Regions from separate parts of the Kitasatospora sp. NPDC096147 genome, predicted to be linked through region 2. Evidence: riboswitches for the same ligand, from Rfam matches in the RefSeq annotation. Region 2 holds a riboswitch; each other region holds the start of a gene.
What was found. A riboswitch is a leader RNA that binds a small molecule or an ion and turns the genes downstream of it on or off. The one in region 2 is predicted to bind cobalamin.
Positions count from the first base shown of each region.

Region 1: it holds a riboswitch for cobalamin, as region 2 does, so the genes downstream of both, ACIRBX_RS21165 (ribonucleoside-diphosphate reductase subunit alpha) here and ACIRBX_RS12325 (prenyltransferase/squalene oxidase repeat-containing protein) in region 2, are expected to answer to the same signal.
Region 3: it holds a riboswitch for cobalamin, as region 2 does, so the genes downstream of both, metE (5-methyltetrahydropteroyltriglutamate--homocysteine S-methyltransferase) here and ACIRBX_RS12325 (prenyltransferase/squalene oxidase repeat-containing protein) in region 2, are expected to answer to the same signal.
Region 4: it holds a riboswitch for cobalamin, as region 2 does, so the genes downstream of both, ACIRBX_RS27515 (cobalamin biosynthesis protein) here and ACIRBX_RS12325 (prenyltransferase/squalene oxidase repeat-containing protein) in region 2, are expected to answer to the same signal.

Region 1 is NZ_JBIWFX010000006.1:197,586-201,807, reverse strand. It holds gene ACIRBX_RS21175 (helix-turn-helix domain-containing protein) at 1-765, opposite strand, end outside; gene ACIRBX_RS21170 (GNAT family N-acetyltransferase) at 1,067-1,561, shown strand; cobalamin riboswitch at 1,746-1,888, shown strand; gene ACIRBX_RS21165 (ribonucleoside-diphosphate reductase subunit alpha) at 2,045-4,222, shown strand, end outside.
Region 2 is NZ_JBIWFX010000003.1:372,392-376,613, forward strand. It holds gene ACIRBX_RS12310 (glycosyltransferase family 4 protein) at 1-71, opposite strand, end outside; gene ACIRBX_RS12315 (TetR family transcriptional regulator) at 383-973, shown strand; gene ACIRBX_RS12320 (aldehyde dehydrogenase) at 1,023-2,483, opposite strand; cobalamin riboswitch at 2,619-2,738, shown strand; gene ACIRBX_RS12325 (prenyltransferase/squalene oxidase repeat-containing protein) at 2,803-4,222, shown strand, end outside.
Region 3 is NZ_JBIWFX010000008.1:19,773-23,994, forward strand. It holds gene ACIRBX_RS23990 (serine hydrolase domain-containing protein) at 1-652, opposite strand, end outside; gene ACIRBX_RS23995 (serine hydrolase domain-containing protein) at 694-1,845, opposite strand; cobalamin riboswitch at 2,108-2,319, shown strand; gene metE (5-methyltetrahydropteroyltriglutamate--homocysteine S-methyltransferase) at 2,474-4,222, shown strand, end outside.
Region 4 is NZ_JBIWFX010000010.1:84,083-88,304, forward strand. It holds gene ACIRBX_RS27505 (helix-turn-helix domain-containing protein) at 1-678, opposite strand, end outside; gene ACIRBX_RS27510 (YidB family protein) at 1,133-1,576, opposite strand; cobalamin riboswitch at 1,720-1,854, shown strand; gene ACIRBX_RS27515 (cobalamin biosynthesis protein) at 1,946-2,902, shown strand; gene ACIRBX_RS27520 (cobyric acid synthase) at 2,899-4,222, shown strand, end outside.

The DNA.
Region 1 (4,222 bases), on a different contig from region 2:
CGGGGTGGTGCCGGTCTCCTGCTGGAAGCGCCGGGCGAAGGTGCGCGGGGACATGTGCGCCCGGGCCGCCAGCTGATCGACGGTCAGCTCCTGGTCCAGGTGGTGGCGCAGCCACTCCAGCAGGCCGCCGAGCGAGTCCGCGTCGCACTCCGGCAGCGGCCGGGCGACGAACTGGGCCTGCCCGCCGTCCCGGTGCGGGGCGACCACCATCCGGCGGGCGATCCCCCGGGCCACCTCCGCCCCCTGGAGCTTGCGGACCAGGTGCAGGCAGGCGTCGATGCCGGCCGCCGTACCGGCCGAGGTGATCACCGGGTCCTCGTCCACGTAGAGCACGTCCGGCTCCACGGTCGTGAGCGGGAAGCGCGCCGCCAGCCGCTCGGTGTGCTTCCAGTGCGTGGTGGAGCGGCGTCCGTCCAACAGCCCGGCGGCGCCCAGCAGGAAGGCCCCGCTACAGATCGACAGCACCCGGGCGCCCCGGTCGGCCGCGGCCCGCAGCGCCTCGATCAGCACCTGCGGGTACTCGTCCCGGACGTGGGTGGCGGCGGCGATCACCAGGTCCGCCCCGGCCAGCCGCTCGGCGCCGTGCTCCACCTCGATCCGGTACCCGGCGTGGGTGCGCAGCAGCCCGGGCCGGTCGGAGGCGACCGCGAACTCGTAGAGCGGCAGCCCGTCGTCCCGCCGGTCGAGGCCGAACACCTCGGTGGCGACGCCCAGTTCGAACGGGTGGACGTCCTCCAGGACCACGGTGACCACGTTGCGCAGCATGGCGCCAGGATGCCCGATGGCAGGATATCGACGCAATGGGTTGTTCCTGCCACTCGTGGCAGCCGGGGCCCGGCGGAAGACTCGACGGCATGGACCTCCCCTCCGCCCTCGCCCTGCTCGCGATCCTCTCCGCCTTCGGCCTGCTCGGTGCCCTGGTCGGCCGCGATGTGACCCGCAACTCCCGCCACGGGCGCGACAACTGGCACCGCCCCGGGGGCTACCCCGCCGACCCGTCGACCGCCGATCGGCTGCACGGCACCCCCGGAGCCGGTTCGGACACCCGTTCGGGCAGACTGTCCGGATGGACATCGTCATCCGCCCCGCCGTCGAGGCCGACCTCCCCGCCGTCGGCGCCGTCACCCACGAGGCGTTCGTCGGAGACGGTCACAGCCCGGCCGACGGCCCCTACGCCTCCCAACTCCTCGACGCCCGCCCGCGCTTCGAGCAGGCCGAGCTCCTCGTCGCGGCCGACCCGGCCGACGGGCAGCTGCTCGGCTGCGTGACCTTCGCCGTCGGCGGCACCCCGTTCGCCGACATCGCCGCGCCGCACGAGGGCGAGATCCGGATGCTGGCGGTCTCCGGCGCCGCCCGGGGCCGCGGCGTCGGCGAGCAGCTGGTCCGGGCGGCGATCGCCCGCAGCCGCGAGCTGGGCCTGGCCGGCATGGCCTTCTCCACCCGGCCGTCGATGACCTCGGCGCACCGGCTGTACGAGCGCCTCGGCTTCCGGCGCACCACCGAGCGGGACTGGGACGTCCGCCCCGGCGTCCGGCTGCTGGTCTACACGATGACCTTCTGAGGAGCAGCTCCGAGACCTTCCGAGCCCGCTCCGACGGCTCCGTGGGGGCGCCCGGCCGGGCGCCCCCACGGACGTGTCCGGAGGCCGCCCGACGGCCTCCTCCAAGCCCCGCAAGGGTCCTGCGATGACGGACCGGAATAGGACGATCACGGCGACGCGCCACTAGATATGGGGGCGCTCATCTCAGGCGCCACAACATGTATGCTCGCTCTCGCTGTCGATGCAGGGGAACCCGGTGGAAGTCCGGGACTGCCCCGCAGCGGTGAGCGGGCGCCCCACAACGGCCCCCCGCGAGTCCGATGACCTGCCGACGGCGTGCCACACGGCTTCCCCGCAGACGCCTTGCAGCACAGCTTTGACGTCCGGGCCTCGCGGGTGGGCCGGGGGTGATCCGCGCGCGCCGTCAGGCGTTCCGCGCGTGCTCCCCTGCGCCCGATCGGGCCCGGCAGCCATGCCGACCGCCGCCGCCAGGAGAGAAGCGCCTTGACCATCGCTGCCTCAGTTGCCCTGCCCGCCCAGGGAACCGCCGAAGACCGGACCGACCCGGGGGCCGCACTGCTCCGGCTCCTCACGGACCGCAGCGCCGACCTCCCCCAGGTGGACCCGGGCCACGTCGCGGCCGCTGCGCTGCGCGGCCGGCACGCCGGCTCGGACTTCGCCGAGCTGCGCGGCCTGGCCGTGGAGGCTGCCGCCTCGATGATCGCCGAGGACCCGCAGTACTCGAAGCTCGCCGCCCGGCTGCTGGCGCTGGAGATCCGGGACGAGGCCGTCTCGCAGGGCGCCGTCACCTTCGCCGCCTCGATCGCCGTCGGCCACGCCGAGGGCCTGATCGGCGACGTCACCGCCGCCTTCGTGGCCAAGCACGCGACCGTCTTCAACGGCCTGATCGACCCGGCCGGCGACGACCGCTTCGAGTACTTCGGCCTGCGCACCGTGCAGTCCCGCTACCTGCTGCGCCACCCGATCACCCGTCAGGTGATCGAGACCCCGCAGCACTTCCTGCTCCGGGTCGCGGCGGGCCTGGCGGTCGGCGACACCGAGCAGTCGGTGGCCGAGGTGGCCGAGCTCTACCGCCTGATGAGCCGGCTGGAGTACCTGACCTCCTCGCCGACCCTCTTCAACTCCGGCACCAAGCACCCGCAGATGTCCTCCTGCTACCTGCTGGACTCGCCGCTGGACAACCTGGACTCGATCTACAACCGGTACGCCCAGATCGCCCGGCTCTCCAAGCACGCCGGCGGCATCGGCCTGTCCTACTCGCGGATCCGCTCGCGCGGCAGCCTGATCCGGGGCACCAACGGCAAGTCCAACGGCATCGTCCCGTTCCTGCGCACCCTGGACTCCTCGGTCGCCGCGGTGAACCAGGGCGGCCGCCGCAAGGGCGCGGCCTGCGTCTACCTGGAGACCTGGCACGCGGACGTCGAGGAGTTCCTGGAGCTCCGCGACAACACCGGCGAGGAGGCCCGCCGGACCCACAACCTGAACCTCGCCCACTGGATCCCGGACGAGTTCATGCGCCGGGTGAACGCCAACGCCGACTGGTCGCTGTTCTCCCCGGCCGACGTCCCCGAGCTGGTCGACCTCTGGGGCGCCGAGTTCGACGAGGCGTACGTCAAGGCCGAGCAGGCCGGCAAGGCCGTCCGCACCATCCCGGCGCAGACCCTGTACGCCCGGATGATGCGCACCCTGGCGCAGACCGGCAACGGCTGGATGACCTTCAAGGACGCCTCCAACCGGGCCGCCAACCAGACCGCGCTGCCCGGCCGGGTGGTGCACTCCTCGAACCTCTGCACCGAGATCATCGAGGTCACCGACGACTCCGAGACCGCCGTCTGCAACCTCGGCTCGGTCAACCTGGGCGCCCACGTGGCCCCCGGCGCCACCGCCGCCGACCTGCTGGGTGCGATGGACTGGGAGCGGCTGGACGCCACCGTGCGCACCGCCGTGACCTTCCTCGACCGGGTCATCGACATCAACTTCTACCCGACCACCGAGGCGGGCACCTCCAACTCCCGCTGGCGCCCGGTCGGCCTCGGCGTGATGGGCCTCCAGGACGTCTTCTTCCAGCTCCGGCTGGACTTCGACTCCGCCGAGGCCAAGCGGCTCTCCACCCTGATCGCCGAGCGCATCATGCTCACCGCCTACGAGCGCTCCAGCGAGCTGGCCGAGCAGTTCGGGCAGCACGAGGCGTACGGCGAGACCCGGGCCGCCCGCGGCCAGCTGCACATCGACCACTTCGGCGTCACCCCGGAGTGGACCGGCCGCTGGGACGCGCTGCGCGCGAGGATCGCCACCACCGGCCTGCGCAACTCGCTGCTGCTGGCCATCGCGCCGACCGCGACCATCGCCTCGATCGCCGGCGTCTACGAGTGCATCGAGCCGCAGGTCTCCAACCTCTTCAAGCGCGAGACCCTCTCCGGCGAGTTCCTCCAGGTCAACCCGTACCTGGTCCGCGAGCTCAAGGAGCTGGGCGTCTGGGACCAGCAGACCCGGGACGCGCTGCGCGAGTCCAACGGCTCGGTCCAGGACTTCAGCTGGCTGCCCGGCGAGGTCCGTTCGCTCTACCGCACCGCGTGGGAGCTGCCGCAGCGCGCGCTGATCGACCTGGCCGCCGCCCGTCAGCCCTACATCGACCAGAGCCAGTCGCTGAACCTCTTCATG
Region 2 (4,222 bases):
CCGCCGCAGTACGGGTCGCCCCGGTAGGAGAGCAGGGCGATGCGCAGCGGTCGCGGCGGCAGCGCGGTCATCCGGGGCTCCTGTCCCCTACTCCCGTCCGCGCAGCGGCGCGGGCCGGAAAGTAGATCACGTTTCATGCTTCTGTGGGCCTTGAAGATACCCGGCTCGGGGCCCGCGGGCGGACGGTCGACCCCTGCCTCGCTACTGACGGGTACGTCAGTTCCGGAGAGCTCCATTCTGACTGCTCCACCGGGCAGCCCGACCCGGCCTTCACTGTGACATAGCTCTCCCGACGCCTTCCCGTCGACGTGTCCTCACCTCCCGCCCCGTGGTTCAATCACCCCCGTCCCCTACGTCCGCCGGTCCGCCCGGGGAGGCCCGCATGACCACCACCGCCGCCCCCGGCGCCGGGCTCACACCCCGTCAGGCCGAGCGCCGCCGCCGCATCCTGCGCGCCTCCACCGCGCTGGCCGCCCGGGGCGGGTACGAGGCGGTGCAGATGCGCGAGGTGGCCGAGACCGCCGAGGTGGCGCTGGGCACCCTCTACCGGTACTTCCCCTCGAAGGTGCACCTGCTGGTCGCGGTGATGCAGGAGCAGCTCCAGCACCTGCACGAGCAGGTCCGCCGCCACCCCCCGACCGGCGAGGACCCGGCGGCCCGGGTCGCGGAGACCCTCACCCAGGCGTTCCACGCCCTCCAGCGCGAGCCCCGGCTCGCGGAGGCCATGGTGCGCGCCCTCTCCTTCGCCGACCGCTCGGTGGGTGCCGAGGTGGACGCCGTCTCCGCCGTCACCTCGGCCATCGTGCTGGACGCCGCCCAGCTCGGCCCCACCCCCACCCCCGCCCAGCAGGCCGCCCTCCGGGTGGTCGCCCACACCTGGCACGCCACCCTGCTGGCCTGGCTCTCCGGCCGCGCCTCCCTCGCCGAGGTCCGCGCCGACCTGCACACCGCCGCCCGCCTGCTCACCCTCTGAGCCCACGCGCCCGATCCCGTGCCCGTGAGCCCACGCCCCTGATCCCTCGTCAGGGCGCGGTGTACCCCCGGGGCAGCACGATGCTCTTGGTCTCCAGGTACTCGGCGAAGCCCTCGGGGCCGAACTCGCGGCCGACGCCGGACTGCTTGTAGCCGCCGAACGGGACGCCGCAGTCGAGCAGGAAGGTGTTGACCGCGTAGGTGCCGGTGCGGATCCGGCGGGCGATGTCCAGGCCGTGCTCGACGTCTGCGGTCCAGACCGAGCCGGAGAGGCCGAACTCGGAGTCGTCCGCCAGCCGGACGGCCTCCTCCTCGTCCTGGTAGGGCAGCAGGCAGACCACCGGCCCGAAGACCTCCTCACGGGCGATCCGGCTGTCGTTGCGGACCTCGTCGAAGAGCGTCGGCTCGACGTACCAGCCGCGCTCCAGGCCGGCCGGCACCCCGCCGCCGGTGAGCAGCTTGGCGCCCTCGGCCCGGGCCAGCTCGATGTAGTCCAGGCTGCGCTGCCGCTGACGGGCCGTCACCAGCGGGCCGACCGCCGTCTCCGGGTCCATCGGGTCGCCGGTCCTCAGGGCGGCCACGGCGGCGGTGAAGCGCTCGGCCAGCTCGGCGTGGTGCGCGGCGGGGAGCAGGATCCGGGTCTGGGCGACGCAGGCCTGGCCGTTGTTGAGGTAGGCGGCGGCGACCAGCGAGCGGACGGTGCGCTCCGGGTCGGCGTCGGGGAGCACGATCGCGGCGGACTTGCCGCCGAGTTCGAGGGTCACCTTCTTCAGGGTGCGGGCCGCACTGGCCATCACCAGCCGCCCGGCGGCGGCCGAGCCGGTGAACGAGACCTTGTCCACACCGGGGTGGCCGACCAGGTAGGCGCTGGTCTCCCGGTCGGCCGGGAGGACGGAGAGCACGCCCTCGGGCAGCCCGGCCTCCCGGACCACCTCGGCCAGCACGTAGGCGTCGAGCGGCGTCTCCGGCGAGGTCTTCAGCACCACCGTGCAGCCCGCCAGCAGGGCCGGCGCCAGCTTGGAGGCGATGCAGAACTGCGGGACGTTCCACGGCACCACGGCCGCCACCACCCCGGCCGGCTCGGTGCGCACCAGGGCCCGGCCGAAGGCACCGTCCCGGAGCTCCTCGAAGACGTGCGCCTCGGCCACCTTGAGATAGGCGTCCCAGATCGCCACCGGCCCCTGCCCCTGGGCCGGCAGGCTCCAGGAGATCGGCGAGCCGTTCTGAGCGGTGATCAGCTCGGCCAGCTCGCGGGCCCGGGCGGCCAGGCCGTCCCGGATCCGGCGGACCACCGCGATCCGCTCGGCCGGGGAGGTGCGCGGCCACGGCCCCTCGTCGAAGGCCCGCCGGGCGGCGGCCACCGCGCGGTCGACGTCCGCCTCGGCGGCGTGCGGCACCCGGCCGATCACCTGCTCGGTGTGCGGGGAGCGGACCTCGATCACCCCCGGGCCGGCCGGCCCGGTCCAGGCTCCCCCGATGAACAGCTCGCCGTGCTCGACCACCCCGGTCATCCCCGACTCCTCCACTCACGCCCGAAACTGATACCTGTTCCAGTCCGTTTCTAGTGCGTCCCGCAGGGCGGCGTCCAGACCGCGTCACCCGGACGGGAACGGACCGTGTCGGCACGGACCGGACCTTTCGGGCGGTTAGAGTCTGTAGCCGCCGGTACAACTTCATCCGCTCCTCGACGGGGGAAGCCGGTGGGACTCCGGCACTGACCCGCAGCCGTGAAAGTCGGAATGCCCGTCCGGGAGCGAGCGGCCACGTCGAGGTCCACGGGCGGTGCCCCCACACCGCCGCAACCGCTCACCGAAAGGTCCAAGCACCGCCATGCTCACCACCACCCGCGCAGGCACAGCCGCGCTGGCCACCGCCACCCTGGCCGCCGCCCTGCTGGCCGGCACCGCCGCCCCCGCCCTCGCGGACACCCCGTCGGCCTCCCCCTCCCCCGTCGCGGCACCGGCCGCCGTCTACGGCAAGGGCGACCCGAGCTACGACGGGGTGTGGCGGCAGTCGCTGGCCCTGATCGCCCTCGCCAACTCCGGCGTGGTGCCCGCCGACGACGCGGTGAACTGGCTCACCGGCCAGCAGTGCGCGGACGGCGGCTGGCCCTCGTACCGGGCCGCCGGCACCGACCCGGCCGGCTGCGACACCAAGACCGAGGACAGCAACGCCACCGCGATGGCGATCCAGGCGCTGAGCAAGCTGGAGGGCCACCAGAACGCGGTCAGCCGGGGCGTCGAGTGGCTGAAGCGGGTTCAGAACCCGGACGGCAGCTGGGCGTACAACCCGGGCAACCCGGGCGACGCCAACTCCACCGGACTGGCCGTCAGCGCGCTGCTCACCGTCGGCACCGACCCTGCGGCGGTGGCCAAGGACGGCAAGAGCGCCTACGACGGCCTGGCACTCTTCCAGCTCGGCTGCGCCGCCCCGGTCGGCCAGCGCGGCGCCTTCGCCTACCAGCCCGCCCCGGACGGCACGCTCGCCCCCAACGGACTGGCCACCGCCCAGGCCGCCCTGGCCGCGGCCGGCGGCAAGCTGCCCGTCACCAACACCAACCGGGTGGACGCCGCGCCCAAGCCGCTGGACTGCTCCACCGCCACCTCCGGCCCGGTGCCGCGCGCGGCCTCCGCCGAGGCGGTCTCGGCCCACCTGGTCGGGCAACTGGCCATCGACGGCCAGCACCTGATGCTCACCACCCCCGGCGCCGCCCCCACCCCCGACTTCGCCGCCACCGCCTGGGCCGCCCTCAGCCTGATCCAGGCCGGCCACCCGAAGGAGGCGGCCGGTCCGACCGACTGGCTGGCCGGCAACGGCTACGCCTGGGCCACCAAGGGTCCGTCCGGCACCGACGCCTCCGCCGCCGCCACCCTGGTGCTGACCGCCCAGGCGGCCAAGCTGGACCCGCTCAACTTCGGCGGCAGCAACATCCTCCAGCTGCTGATCGACTCCGGCCCGGCCCCCAAGTCGGTGCCGCCGGCCGCCGGCGCCGCCGCCTCGGACTACCCCAAGGGCACCAAGGCCCCCGGCTCCAGCATCACCGAGGCCGAGAACAACGGCGGCTTCTCCCCGTTCTGGCTGATCGGCGTCGGCCTGCTGATCGGCATCGGCGGCGGCCTGCTGATCAGCCTCCAGCGCAAGCGCGGCAACCACACCCCGGGCGGCGCCGCCAAGCCCGCCACGGCGCCCACCACGACGCGCACCACCGAGCCCGCCGCCCCGGGCGCCACGTCGGACGGCTCGTCGGACG
Region 3 (4,222 bases), on a different contig from region 2:
GTCCGGTGACCTGCTGGATCAGCAGGCCGGCCACCAGGTAGTTGGTGTTGCTGTACTCCCAGGCCGTCCCGGCGGCGAACCGGGCCGGCTGGGCCAGCGCCCCGTCGAGCAGCTCGCGCGGCTCGAAGTACCGGTACTGGATGGTGGTGAAGTCGGCCAGCGCGGGGGCGTCCATGTAGTCGGGCAGGCCGCTGGTGTGCTGGAGCAGCTGACGGACCGTGATCCGCCGGCCGTCGAAGCCGTCCCCGCGCAGCAGGCCCGGCAGGTGGGTCTCGACGGCCGCGTCCAGGCCGATCCTGCCCTCGGCGACCAGTTGCAGGACCACCACGGCGGTGAACGCCTTGGTGTTGCTGCCGGCCCGGATCTGCCCGTCCACGGGCACCCGGGCGCCGGTGGCGAGGTCACCGACGCCGGCCACGTAGGTGCGGCTGCGGCCGTCGCGGCCCTTCACGGTGGCCAGGGCGGCGGGCATCCCGTCGTCCCTCACCAGGGCGTCGAGGCGCTGCTGCACGACGTCCGGGCGGGCGGCGGAGGCCGGCGGGGCGGCCGGGGCGAGGGCGGTCAGGGCGATCCCGGCGGTGGCGGCCGCCACCGTGGCGTGCCGCAGGCGGCGGAGGTGGCGGGCCGCGCCCTGCGGGGCGGGGTGGTGCATCAGGTCTCCAAGGGTGGTGGGGCGGGGGCGGCGGTCGGGGGTCAGCGGCAGAGCGCCGCGTCGACCGCCTCCTCGATGTGCTTGGCGGTGGCGGCGTCCGGGATGGTGGTGACGGCGATGTTCACGGCGCGGCCGTCCTCGGTGACGCCGCCGGCGGTGTCGTAGCCCGGGATGGTCCCCCCGTGGCCCCAGGCGACGCCGCCGCAGGAGAGCGGGCGGCTGACCAGGCCCAGGCCGTAGCGGACGCCGGGGCCGACCTGGTCGGCGGCGACGGTGGTGCGCATCTCGGCCAGCTGGGCGGCGGGCAGCAGACGCCCCGTCAGGAGGGCGGTGTAGAACCGGGTGACGTCGGTGTTGGTCGAGATCATCGCACCGGCGGCCCAACCCCAGGACGGGTCCAGTTCGGTGTACTCGCGCAGCGATCCGTCCGCCCCGCGCTGGTAGCCCTTCGGGTGGGCCTCCCGGATCGTGGTGTCGCCGGGCTTGGGGAAGTAGGTGTGGCGCAGGCCGATCCGGTCGACGATCCGCTTGCCGATCTCCTCACCGAGCGGGCGCCCGGTGACCTTCTGGATGATCAGGCCGGCCAGCAGGAAGTTGGTGTTGTTGTACTCCCAGCCGGCACCGGGGGCGAAGTGCGCCTTCTGCGCCAGCGCGGTGTCCAGGAGTTCACGCGGCTCGTAGTAGCGCTTCGGGTCGTTCAGGGCGGCGGCCTGGTTCACGTACTCCGGCAGGCCGCTGGTGTGCTGGAGCAGCTGACGGACGGTGATCTTCCGGCCGTCGATGCCGTCCCCGCGCACCAGGCCGGGCAGGTAGGTCTCGACCGGGCGGTCCAGGCCGACCTTGCCCTCGGCGACCAGCTGGAGCACCACGACGGCGGTGAACGCCTTGGAGTTGCTGCCGATCCGCAGCTGGCCGTCCACCGGCACCCGGGACTTGGTGACCGCGTCGCCGACCCCGGCGGTGTAGGTGCGGGTGCGGCCGTCGCGGCCCTTGACGGTGGCCAGCGCGGCGGGCACGCCGTCCTTCGCGACCAGGGCGTCGAGGCGCTGCTGCACGACGTCCGGGCGCGGGGCGGCGGAGGCGGCGGGGGTCAGGACACCGGCCGCGACGGTGGCGGCCACGGCCGCCGCCACCCCGAGGCGGGCGCCGCCCCGGCGGGGCTGGGCGGGGTGCTGCGGTGCGTGCTGGTTCACGGGGGCTCCTCGGTGGTCCGGTGCGCCGGGGCCGTCCCCGGCGCTCTCCCAGAAGATCAGCCGAGGGGCCGTCAACTCGTCGGCGCCGAGGACGAGAACGCCGCCGGGAGCCTGCTCCGGCCGGGGCGCCGGAGGGGGACCGTGGTCCCGGGCCGCCCGGAGGAGCCGTCGGCCCGGCCCCGGGCCGGCGTCTCACCCGGGCATCCGACATGCGGACGTCCATGACGCGCCCCGCCCGAGGGCCTAGGCTGTGCCCCGCAGCTGGTTCGCCCTGTCCGCCAGGCAGGAGCGTCGTAAGAGGGAACCCGGTGACGCCGTCCATCAGGCCATTCCGGGACTGCCCCGCAGCGGTGAGTGGGAACGACCGCCGTCACACGCACTGGGTCCGTACCGGACCCGGGAAGCGACGGCCAGTAGGTGCCCGGCCCTCGATCGATCGAGACCGGGCGGGCCCGCGAGTCCGAAGACCTGCCACTGCCCGCGTGCACCCCGCACGCGGTGATCTCGGTGACCTCGTGGGCGGGTCGGCGGAACGGGCGGGCACATCCTGGTGCCGCGCCCCGGCTGTCGTACCTCCTCGCCCGCGCGCTCTCCCGGGATCGCAGCGCGACTCGCGAAGGAGAGTTCCGTGACCACGAGTTCCACCGGCCCGCAGGCCACCGTGTACGGCTACCCCCGGCAGGGCCAGGGCCGGGAGCTGAAGAAGGCGATCGAGGGGTACTGGAAGGGCACCGTCAGTGCCGCTGCCCTGCACGCCACCGCCGCCGAACTGCGGTGCACCAACTGGCGCCAGCTCGCCGGGGCCGGCCTCACCGAAGTGCCCACCGGAGACTTCTCGTTCTACGACCACGTGCTGGACACCACGGTCGCCGTCGGTGCGATCCCGGCCCGCCACCGCGCGGCCGTGGAGGCCGACGCGCTGGACGGCTACTTCGCCATGGCACGCGGCACCCAGGACGTCGCGCCGCTGGAGATGACCAAGTGGTTCGACACCAACTACCACTACCTGGTGCCGGAGTTGGGCCCGGACACGGTCTTCACCGCCAACCCCGAGAAGGCGGTCGGCGAGCTGCGCGAGGCGCTCGCCCTCGGCCACAAGGCCCGCCCGGTGCTGCTCGGCCCGCTGACCTACCTGCTGCTGGCCAAGCCCGCCCCGGGCGTGGCCGCCGACTTCCAGCCGATCACCCTGCTGGACCGCCTGCTGCCGGTGTACGCCGAGCTGCTGGCCGCCCTGAAGGCGGCCGGCGCCGAGTGGGTCCAGCTGGACGAGCCCGCCCTGGTGCAGGACCGCACCCCGGCCGAACTCAACGCCGCCACCCGGGTGTTCCGCGATCTCGGCGCCCTCGCCGACCGCCCGAGGATCCTGGCCGCCACCTACTTCGACCGGGCGGGCGAGGCACTCAAGGTGCTCGCCAAGGCACCGATCGAGGGCGTCGCGCTGGACTTCACCGGCCCGGCCGCCGCCAACCTGGACGACCTCGCCGCCGCCGGCGGCCTGCCCGGCAAGCGCCTGGTGGCCGGGGTGGTGGACGGCCGCAACATCTGGATCAACGACCTGGAGAAGTCCCTCACCACCCTGGCCACCCTGCTCGGCCTGGCCGACCGGGTGGACATCGCCGCCTCCTGCTCGCTGCTGCACGTGCCGATCGACGCCGCCGCCGAGCGCGACCTCGACCCGCAGATCGCCCGCTGGCTGGCCTTCGCCCGCCAGAAGGCCGCCGAGGTCGCCCTGCTGGCCCGCGGCCTGCGCGAGGGCACCGACACCATCGCCCCCCAACTCGCCGCCAACCGGGCCGATCTGGCCTCCCGCGCCACCTCCCCGATCACCCACGACCCCGCCGTCCGGGCCCGGGTCGCGGCCACCACCGAGGCCGACGCCCACCGTGCCCAGGCCTACCCGGAGCGGGCCGTCGCCCAGCGCGCCCGGCTGGAGCTGCCGCTGCTGCCCACCACCACCATCGGCTCCTTCCCGCAGACCACCGAGCTCCGCGTCGCCCGGGCCGACCTGCGGGCCGGCCGGATCGACGCCGCGGCCTACCAGGAGCGGATGGAGGACGAGGTCCGCGAGGTCATCGAGTACCAGGAGAAGGCCGGGCTGGACGTGCTGGTGCACGGCGAGCCCGAGCGCAACGACATGGTGCAGTACTTCGCCGAGCAGCTCACCGGCTACCTGGCCACCCAGCAGGGGTGGGTGCAGTCCTACGGCACGCGCTACGTCCGGCCGCCGGTGCTGGCCGGCGACATCTCCCGCCCCACGCCGATGACCGTCGAGTGGCAGCGCTACGCCCAGTCGCTGACGGAGCGTCCGGTCAAGGGCATGCTCACCGGCCCGGTCACCATGCTCGCCTGGTCCTTCGTCCGCGACGACCAGCCGCTC
Region 4 (4,222 bases), on a different contig from region 2:
GGTGGGGTGACGGGACAGCAGCTGCCAGAACCGCTCCAGCGGCGGCAGGTCCGGCGGCTGCTCGGCGGCCGGGGTGGTGGCGGTGCCCCAGTGCTGCGGCACGACGTGGTCCTGCTGGAGCTCGGCGAGCACCTCCTCCAGCAGCGGACGCGGCAGCGGGACCAGCTTGGCGACCGGCTTCACCTGGCTCTGCCAGCGGCCGTCCACGCACTGGCGCAGGCACTTCTCCAAGGCGTCCTGACGGTGGGTCACCCGCGCGAAGGCCCGGAGGGTCAGGCCGAGCACCCGGGCCAGCTCGTAGGACTGCTCCGGGTCGCCGGGCCAACTGCCGGTCAGTTCGGCCTGCTCGTACGCCCGGAGGGTGATCCCGATCCGGCGGGCGGCCTGCTCCTGGCTCAGCTCCCTGGCCACCCGGAAGTCGCGCAGGCTGCCCGGGGCGGTGCCCATCAGCTGCGCGGGCGGGCACCACAGGGCTCGGGCCAGCGCGATGAACTCGGCCTCGTCCGGGCGGTACTCCCCGCTCTCCCAGCCGATCACGTGGGTGGGCAGCAGCCGCACCCCGTGGGCGGCCATCCCGGCCGCCACCTGCTCCGGGGTCAGCCCGAGGCCGGTCCGGTGGGCCCGTGCGGCGGCGGGCGAGAACGGGACCGGCGAGGGCGGGGGCGGTCTGCGGCGCATGCCCCAGACCGTAGGGGCGGCCGTGTCCGGGGCTGCACCCGCTGAACGCACGAACCGCGCTCCCGGGCCCGGGCGCGGGGTTGGAGCTTCACACCACCCCTGACGGGTGATCACCCGAGTCGGCTGGGAGATAACGACGGCGGGGCCGACACCGAGGCAGAACGCGAAGCCAGGCCCGGGGACAGAACGCGAGGCCAGGTACCGAGGCAGAACGTGCGGCCAGGGGCGGCGACAGAACGCGAGGCCGGGCACCGAGGCAGAACGTGCGGCCGGGGGCGCGAGGAACTGCGCGCAGGGGAACGGCAGCACCTGCAACTGACTGACGGTGGTTCAGTTGCACGTGCTGCCGTTCCCCTTCGCGCAGTTCCTCGCGCCCCCGGTGTAACCGAGTGCGTTCCTCGCGGCACCGGGGTGACCGCAGTGCGTTCCTCGCGAGGGCGGGGCGGCCGCGAGGTCAGTGGAGCTTGCCGAAGAGTTCCTCGATGGTGGCCGGGGTCGGCAGTTCGCCGTTCGGGGTGAGGCGGTCGACGGTGGCCGGGAGGTGGGTGGCGAGGGTGTCGGCGGCCTGGTCGGGGGTGATGCCGGCGTTGCGGGCCAGCATCTCGAGCTCGCCGGGCGGGAGGGCGGCGGCGAGTTCGGAGCCGGTGACCGGGTGGTTGTCCCCGGTGCCGACCCAGGACTTGGCCTGCATGCCGAGCCCGCCCTCCGTCAGCTGCTGGAGCAGGGCGCCGAGCCCGTTGCCGCGCCCGGCGCCGTTCGCGGCGAGCGAGCCGAGCAGGATGGAGAGCAGGTTGCCCGCGCTGCCGTTCCCGCCGCCGCTGCCACCGAGCAGGCCGCTGAGGAGTTTGCCGAGATCGGTCATCGCCGTCCTCTTGTTCTTCCGGGTCAGCCACGGCAACGCTGCCGCGCCACCGCCAGCCTGACCCGCCGCCGGGCGTGCTGCACGGTGGGGCGGGCGACCGTGTGACCAAACCCTCGACGGGCTTTGTTGACGCCCGGTCGAGGCCCGTGGTGGGATCTTTCAGCCAATCGGAGGCAAGCAGAGGAAGCCGGTGCGAATCCGGCGCGGTCCCGCCACTGTCACCGGGGAGCACGCTCGATCCATGGTCACGACGGCCCGCCCAGGCGGCTGTGGGAAGGCCCGAGGGTGTGTCCGACCCGGAAGCCAGGAGACTCTCACCCCCGTTACGTCGAGCCAGGGCGCGGACCCTGAGTGAGGACACGCACTGATGCCGCCTGCCCGGAGCCACGCCGACTCGCCCGCACCGTGCGTCGTCTGACCCCTTTTCTGCTGGGCACGGCGGCCGGCTACCTGGCGGACGCCCGCTTCGGTGACCCCCGGCGCGGCCATCCGGTGGCGCTGTTCGGCTCGGCCGCCACGGCGCTGGAGCGCCGGATCTGGCGCGACCACCGGGCGGTGGGTGCCGCGTACACCGCCGTCTGCGCGGGCGGCGTGGCCGCCGGGGCGGTGCTGGCCGGGCGGCTGGTGCGCCGCAGCCCGGTGGCCGAGGCCGCGCTGGCCGCTGCCGCGACCTTCACCGTGCTCGGCGGCAGCTCGCTGACCAGGGAGGCCCGGACCATCGGGGCGGCCCTGACGGCGGGTGATCTGACGGCGGCCCGGGAGCGCCTGCCGCACCTGTGCGGGCGGGACCCGAGCGGGCTGGACGGACAGCAGATCGCCCGTGCCGTGGTCGAGTCGGTGGCGGAGAACACCGCCGACGCGGTGGTGAACGCCCTGGTCTGGGGCGCGCTGGCGGGCACCCCTGGGCTGCTGGCCTTCCGGGCCGTCAACACGATGGACGCGATGGTCGGCCACCGCTCGCCGCGCCACCTGCGGTTCGGCTGGGCCTCGGCCCGGCTGGACGACCTGGCGGGCTGGCCGGGAGCCCGGCTGACCGCGCTGCTGACGGTGGCCGCCGCGCCGGAGCCGCGAACGGCCCGGCTGGTGTGGCGGCGTGACGGCGGATCACACCCGAGCCCGAACGCCGGGCAGGCGGAGTCGGCCTTCGCGGGCGCGCTGGGGGTGCGCCTCGGCGGCACCCTGCGGTACGGGGACCGCGTGGAGCACCGGCCGGTGCTCGGCGCCGAGCTGCGCCCCGTCGGCGTGCCGGACATCGAGCGGGCCTGCGCGCTGTCGCGCCGGGTCGGCGTGCTGGCGCTGGGCGCCGCGCTGCTCGGACGGACCGTCATCCACCGCACGCTGCACAGGAGGAGGAGCACATGAGCAACGCACTGCTGGTCGCCGGGACCACCTCGGACGCGGGCAAGAGCGTGGTGACGGCGGGCATCTGCCGCTGGCTGGCCCGGCAGGGGGTGCGGGTGGCCCCGTTCAAGGCGCAGAACATGTCGCTGAACTCCTTCGTCACCGCCGACGGCGCCGAGATCGGTCGGGCCCAGGCGATGCAGGCGCAGGCCGCCCGGGTGGAGCCGGAGGCGGCGATGAACCCGGTGCTGCTCAAGCCCGGGGCGGACGCCCGCAGCCAGGTGGTGCTGCTCGGCAAGCCGGTCGCCGAGGTCGGGGCGATGGACTACCGGGAGCGCAAGCCGTACCTGCTGGAGCGCTCGCTGGAGTGCCTGGCGGATCTGCGCAGCCGGTACGAGGTGGTGGTCTGCGAGGGCGCCGGCTCGCCGGCCGAGATCAACCTGCGGGACCGGGACATCGCCAACATGGGCCTGGCCACGGCGGCGAAGCTGCCGGTGGTGGTGGTCGGCGACATCGACCGGGGCGGGGTGTTCGCCGCGATGTACGGGACGCTGGCGCTGCTCTCGGCCGAGGACCAGGCGCTGGTGGCGGGCTGGTTCGTGAACAAGTTCCGGGGTGACGCGCGGCTGCTGGAGCCCGGGCTGCGGATGCTGCACGACCTGACGGGCCGTCCGGTGCTCGGCACCCTGCCGATGCTGCCGGGCCTGTGGCTGGACGCCGAGGACTCGCTGGACCTGACCACCGTGGTGGACCGGGGCGCGGTGCGCGGGCCGGTCGGCAAGGACGTGCTGCGGGTGGCCGTGGTGCGCTTCCCCCGGCTGTCGAACTTCACCGACCTGGACGCGCTGGCCCAGGAGCCGGGCGTGCTGGTGCGCTGGGCGACCAGGGCCGAGGAGTTGGCCGACGCGGATCTGGTGGTGCTGCCCGGCACCCGGGCCACCGTGGCCGACCTGGCCTGGCTGCGCGAGCGCGGCATCGAGCCGGTGCTGCGCGAGCGGGTGGCGGCCGGCCTGCCGGTGCTCGGGGTCTGCGGCGGGTACCAGATGCTCGGCCGGGAGATCGTCGACGAGGTGGAGTCGAAGGCCGGGCGGGTGGACGGTCTGGGGCTGCTGCCGACCCGGGTGGTGTTCGGCCGGGAGAAGGTGCTGGCCCGGCCGGTCGGCGAGGCGTTCGGCGAGCGGGTCGCGGGGTACGAGATCCACCACGGCGTGGTGACGGTGGAGGAGTCCGCCGAATCGTTCCTGGACGGCTGCCGGGTCGGGCCGGTGTACGGCACCACCTGGCACGGAGCGCTGGAGAACGACGGCTTCCGCCGGGAGCTGCTGCGGATGGTCGCCCGGC